2 regions of the Cobetia sp. MC34 genome follow, and region 2 is predicted to be linked to the other one. Evidence: predicted binding sites of a transcription regulator. Region 2 holds the regulator's gene; the other holds the start of a gene.

What was found. The regulator FNR, encoded in region 2, switches genes on or off when oxygen is low (the NO sensors DNR and NnrR bind a similar motif). The targets are predictions, from matches to a motif close to TTGATNTANATCAA.
Region 1: a site for FNR is predicted at 1,585-1,598, ahead of IZU87_RS15345 (cytochrome ubiquinol oxidase subunit I). Genes of this name have one in related genera too.

What each region holds. Positions count from the first base shown of each region.
Region 1 covers NZ_JADPPY010000040.1:13,341-16,548, reverse strand. Annotated here, with positions in the region: gene IZU87_RS15350 (aminotransferase-like domain-containing protein) at 1-1,264, shown strand, start outside; gene IZU87_RS15345 (cytochrome ubiquinol oxidase subunit I) at 1,812-3,208, shown strand, end outside.
Region 2 covers NZ_JADPPY010000004.1:86,253-89,460, reverse strand. Annotated here, with positions in the region: gene IZU87_RS03545 (cbb3-type cytochrome c oxidase subunit I) at 1-244, shown strand, start outside; gene IZU87_RS03540 (cbb3-type cytochrome c oxidase subunit II) at 241-858, shown strand; gene IZU87_RS03535 (hypothetical protein) at 884-1,162, shown strand; gene fnr (fumarate/nitrate reduction transcriptional regulator Fnr) at 1,451-2,200, shown strand; gene IZU87_RS03525 (fatty acid cis/trans isomerase) at 2,408-3,208, opposite strand, start outside.

The DNA of each region.
Region 1 (3,208 bases), on a different contig from region 2:
GGGATTGATCAGTGCGCGGCCGCGCTCGGGATATTTCGTGCGTGACAATGCCTCGCGGATACTCGATGAGCCGCATGTCGCCCTGCAGCAGCAAGCTCCTTCCGATGTCGCCGTCAGTGAACTGGTGTTCTCGGTGCTGGGCTCACTGCGCGACAACGATACCGTCCCCTTCGGCTCTGCCTTCCCGAGCCCGGAGCTCTTTCCCCTCGCGCGGCTTGCGACCAGCATGACGCGCGGGCTGCGCCAGCTGTCATCGCATGCCGTGATCTCCGACATGACCACAGGCCATCCTGACCTGTGCCGACAGATCGCTCAGCGCTACATGGTCAATGGCATGCAGCTGCCGACAGAGGAGTTGGTGATCACCAATGGTGCCATGGAGGCGCTCAATCTTGGTCTGCAATGTGTCACCCAGCCCGGGGACCTTGTCGCCATCGAGGCGCCGGCCTTCTATGCCACGCTTCAGGTGCTTGAGCGGCTCAAGCTGCGCGCGGTGGAAATTCCGGTACACCCGCGCGAAGGGATTGATCTCGAGGTACTCGAGAATCGTCTGGAGACGCTGCCCATCAAGGCCTGCTGGTTCATGAGTCATCTGCAGAATCCGCTGGGGGCCAGCCTGAGCGATGCACGCAAGGCCGAACTGTATGCGCTGCTCTGCCGTCATCAGCTACCGATGCTGGAGGATGATGTCTACGCGGAACTGTATTTCGATCAACGTGCCGAGGTGTCGCCCCCGCAACCCGTCAAGGCGCTGGATGTCGAAGGTCTGGTGATGCATTGCGGGTCGTTCTCCAAGTGCCTGGCACCGGGCTATCGGGTGGGCTGGATATCCGCGGGGCGGCATACCCGGGAGATTTCGCGCCTCAAGCTGATGACGACCATCTCGCCATCGCTGCCCGCCCAAGTGGCCCTGGCCGACTACCTTCAGCATGGCGGCTACGACCGCCACCTGCGCAAGCTACGTCTGGCGCTCGAGACCCAGCAGACAGCCATGCTGGCAGCCATTGATCGCTACTTCCCCGAAGACACTCGCGTGACCCACCCCCACGGGGGTTATTTCCTGTGGTGCGAGCTTCCCGAGCACATCGACTCGCTGGCCCTGTTCCAGCAGGCGTTGGCCCACGGCATCAGCCTAGCGCCGGGGCCTATCTTCTCGGCCACCCAGGGCTTCAAGCATTGCATTCGCTTGAGCTACGGCCACCCATGGGATGCGGCGTCAGAGCGCGCCATGCAGACATTGGGTGAATTGCTCAAGGCAGCCTGAAACGCGGACCGCTCAGGCTGCATGCGAGGTGCGAGGAGTGCCTCGAGTATATGCGCGCATGAGTGCGCGCAAATGCCGCAGCCCTTGTGGCCGCCTTGCCACACAGTCTTCACTCGTCATCCGCGGGGGCGAAAACAGCCTTTTGCGGCACATGTCACTCGCGCGCCAGCCGCTTGCCACACCTGGATGTCGCACCTTGTTGCGCACCCTGGCTGCATGCCTTGATGCCGCACGCGTGCCCTAGCAGGGTGCGCAAGAGCCCGCCATGGCGGGGCCTGCCGCCAAGGGCGATGTGGCACGCGCCTGACCCCGTCATAGTGCTGACGTGAATCAGAGTGCGCCCTCCTGCCCGACTCGCCTTGCTGGATTCTCGCCAGACCACCTGGCTGGCTCACGGGCATTTAACGACTGACCAAGATTCAGCTCGCAACTGATATGGTTTTTTCTCGCACAACTGAGCCTGTTATGGCTTCCGGTGGCTCCCTAGAGTAGCGGCGAAGATTCAGGCAGGGCCGTCCCCCTTGCCGCCTACTCAGGAGACATTGCCATGTTCGGCACCGAGGCCATCGACCTGGCCAGGATACAGTTCGCCTTCACCATCTCGTTTCACATCATCTTCCCGGCCATCACCATTGGCCTCGCCAGCTATCTGGCGGTGCTGGAAGGCATGTGGTTGAAGACGGGCACACAGGTCTACCGCAACCTCTATCATTTCTGGTCGAAGATTTTCGCGGTCAACTTCGCGATGGGCGTGGTGTCAGGGCTGGTCATGGCCTACCAGTTCGGCACGCATTGGAGCGGTTTCTCGGCCTTTGCCGGCAGCGTGACCGGGCCACTGCTGACCTATGAAGTGCTGACCGCCTTCTTCCTCGAAGCCGGCTTCCTCGGCGTGATGCTATTTGGCTGGAATCGCGTCGGCCGCGGCCTGCACTTCTTCTCGACCTGCATGGTGGCGCTCGGCACCCTGGTCTCGATGTTCTGGATCCTGTCGTCCAACAGCTGGATGCAGACCCCTCAGGGGCATGAGGTCATCGATGGCATCGTCGTGCCGGTCGACTGGCTCGCGATCGTCTTCAATCCCTCCTTCCCCTATCGCCTGGCCCACATGGCACTGGCCTCCTTCCTGAGCACCTCGCTGTTCGTCGCTGCCTCCGCCGCCTGGTTGCTGCTCAAGAAACGCGACACCCCGGAAGTGCGCAAGATGCTCGTCATGGCGGTGCTGATGTTGATGGTGACCGCCCCGCTGCAGGCCTTCGTCGGCGACATGCATGGCCTTAATACGCTCAAGCACCAACCGGCCAAGATCGCGGCCATCGAAGGCCATTGGGACAACAGCCATGGGGAACCGACACCGTTGATCCTTTTCGGTGTGCCCGACATGCAGCGCGAAGAGACGCGATTTGCGCTCGAGATTCCGGCCCTCGGCAGCCTGCTGTTGATGCATGACATCGACAAGCAGGTGCCGGCGCTCAAGGACTTCCCCGCCGCCGACCGCCCCAATTCGACCGTCGTGTTCTGGAGCTTCCGCCTGATGGTCGGCCTGGGCCTTGCGATGATTCTGCTCGGCCTCTCGGGTGTCTATCTGGCCCGCAAGGGCAGGCTCTTCACCTCGCGGCGCTGGCTGAGACTGGCCGTCGCCATGGGGCCGGCCGGTCTGATCGCGATACTCGCGGGCTGGTTCACCACCGAGGTCGGCCGCCAGCCGTGGGTGATCTACGGCTTGATGAGAACGGAAGATGCCGTCTCTGCCCACAGTGCCGTTCACCTCAGCATCAGCCTGACAGCCTTTGTCACGGTCTACTTCATCGTCTTCGGCACGGGGATCAACTACATCTTCAAGCTGATCAAGAAAGGGCCTGAGGGTGATGACAGTCACGCCCCCAGCGGCGGCCCCGGCAAGCCACGCACGCCATCCCGTCCACTGTCGGCCATCGAGGAATCTCT
Region 2 (3,208 bases):
GGAAGTGGCCCGCATGCCGATGATGATCTCGCTGGGCGGGCTCGCCTGCTGGGCGCTCGGCTTGCTGCTGATGCTCCTCAATGTGACGCGCACCCTGGCTGATCAAAAGAGCGAACGCCAAGCCGCTCATGAGCGCCAGCGCCTGAGCTCCGGCTCGCACAAGGCATCATCAGAACCTGCCATGCACTCTGCGTCCCCCTCTACCACGCCCCCTGCCACATCCTCGGGAGGGCACTACGCATGAGACATGTCCTGCTCGAACGTCACGCCGGCCTGATGACGGCACTATGCCTGCTCACCATGAGCCTCGGCGCCCTTGCCCAGCTGGTGCCGCTCGGGGCTCACCCCAGCCTCGCCAGCGCGCCAGAAGACCTCAAACCGCTGAGCGCCCTGGCGCTGGAGGGCCAGCGCATCTACCAACGCGAGGGCTGTCAGCAGTGCCACACACGCATGGTGCGCGATCTACCTGGCGATACGGCGCGCCACGGCGATGCGACGATCGCCCGGGCGCGCTACTACGACCGTCCCTCGCTGTGGGGCGTCGAGCGTTGGGGGACGGATTTGAGCCAGCTGCCTGCGCAGCATGACGATGCCTGGCAGCGCCTGCATCTGAATGACCCGCGCAGTCAGGTGCCGGGCTCAGCGATGCCCGCCTACCCGTGGCTGTTCGAGCAGGCGTTGAGCGGCGAAGGCATCGCGGCCCGCATGCGAGCCCTGCAAGGCCTGGGCGTGCCCTACGCGGAAGACGAGATTCTCGCCGCCCCCAATGACGTACGTGGCACTGCCGAAATCACGGCTCTGCTCGCCTACCTGCAGCAGGCCGCCCCCGCGAGCGACATCGCTAGCCGTGGCCCATGACAGGACACCGCTCAGGAGACACGACATGAATCTGCTGGAGACAACTGGACTCCCCCTGTTCTGGAATCTCTGGGTGCTGGCCCTCACGCTGGGCAGCCTGGTGCTGTTCGCCATGCTGGCCCTGGGCAGTCTTTCGCGCGCTGCAAGCGCTGACAGCGACGAGCGCGAAGGCGATGGCCCCATGCAGGAACATCGCATCAACGGCGTACGTCAGCCTGACACGCCAGCGCCACGTGCCTGGGGCAGGCTGGCACTGGCGACGCTGGCCGCCGCACTGATCCTGCTGCTCGGCGCAGCTGGCTGAGGCAGGTCGTCGCGGTATGGTCACGCAGGGCCAACCAGGCCTAAAGTTCACACACCTTGCAACGCCCATGGGTTGGGCAGGATAATGAATTAATAAAATCTAATATTATGGCGTCACGAAATTGCACTGCCCCAGCCGATGAGCGCTCAGACCCTGGCCGCTCGACTCACTTCGGCTGGGCGGGGTAGCGGCGGGCGACAAGGCCCCGCCCCACCGTTCGTTGCGCCCGAAAGCCCCCTCCGCTGCCCTGCCCCAGGGGTAGCGGTGACATTCCTCAGGAGAGTCACCATGACGGCCAATGCACAGGCATCACACCGCTTGCGCGCCCATGAAGCCCGCTGCCAGACCTGTTCGCTGAGTTCACTGTGCCTGCCACTGGCACTGAACATGGAAGATATCGACCAGTTTGACGCCATCATCCGCCGTCGCGCGCCACTCAGAAAAGGGGAAGTGCTCTTCACCCAGGGCGATGCCTTCGATTGCGTCTTCACGGTGCGCTCCGGAAGTCTCAAGCAGATCACCAATGAAAACAGCGGCATGGAGCAGCTGACCGGCTTCTACCTGCCCAGCGAGCTGGCCGGGCTCGATGCCATCGACAGCAATTGCTATCCCGGCACCGCGGTGGCGCTGGAGACCACAACCGTCTGCGAGATCCCCTTCGACCGCCTCAATGCGCTCTCGGAGCAGATGCCGGAGCTGAGAACCCAGCTGTTCAAGAGCCTGAGCAAAGAGTTGCACGAAGATCGCCGCATGATGATGCTGCTGTCGCGCAAGACAGCCGATGAGCGGCTGGCGAGCTTCCTGGTCAACCTGTCACAGCGCTTCCGTCGCCGTGGCTATTCGCCGTACAGCTTCCGCCTCTCGATGGCACGCGCCGATATCGGCAACTATCTGGGGCTGGCCGTCGAAACCATCAGCCGTATCCTGACCCGCTTCCAGACCCAGGGGCTGGTCGACATTCGTGCCCGCGAGGTGCATATCCTGCATCTGGATGGCCTGATCGAACTGGCCGAAGGCGAGTGTCAGGGTGGTCGCTGATGACGCCTGCTGACAGCACATCACGCTGAGCGACACTGCGCTGATCCGCCGCCAGGGCGCCATGCCGGCACCACACAAGACAGAAGCCCGCCACGCAATTTGCGTGGCGGGCTTCTTCTTTCTGTCAGGCCAGTCGTCAGTCGTCCTGACAACTCTGACAACCCTGACAGTCCTGACAACAGGGCTTGTCTCGGCCTTCGCTGGCGATCAGCGGTTCTCGAGGCGGTTATAGTCCAGCAGGCCCGCTTCGACAGGGCGATCAGCATAGTTGGTGCGCAGCACGCTGTCGGAGAACTCCCAGAAGCGCGGATCAGTCCGGCGCACCCCGATATCGGCCTGCAGGGCGCGATAGTCCTCTTCGGTCTCGAGTGCCGCCACCCGCTCTGCCAGCCCCGTCAGGGTGTCAGGCGTCAGACGCCAGAAGGCATTCGGGTAATCGCCCGCCACGCCCCGCAAGACATCGAGAGTGTCTTCCTCAGGACGGCGATTTTTCTCTTCATCGAACAGGCTGGTGATGTTGGCGTGGGCGGAATTGCGCAGCACGCTGTAAAGGCGCGGCGAGTCATCAGTGCCATCCTCCAGCGCGACGATCGTCACCTCCGGCATCAGGCTGGCCGAGACTCCCTGCACCGCAGCGAGGGCCTGCAGCTCATGTCGCACGTGCTCGTCCTCGACATTGCTCAGGCTGCGCTCATGGCCGAGTTCCGGCGCGAGGCGCTCCTGCATGCGCCGCATCAGCCCAAGGCGAGCCTGGTTCGGGGATGACAGCTCCTGCGGTGTCCAGACGATGCCACTGGGCGCATCGAACTGCGGCGGCTTCTTGAACAGCAGCTCGACAAGCCCGGGGCTGACGTCGCGATACCAGCTGTCATGCACCGCCTGACGCTCACCTGCCGGCAACAGCACCAGCAGGTTGTTCTCGCCTTCCATGCGCAGGAAGTCCATGTACAGACGGGTGACAAGCTGATGGCCGAGATTGCCGTAGACATCGAAGCCGGCGACCAGCAG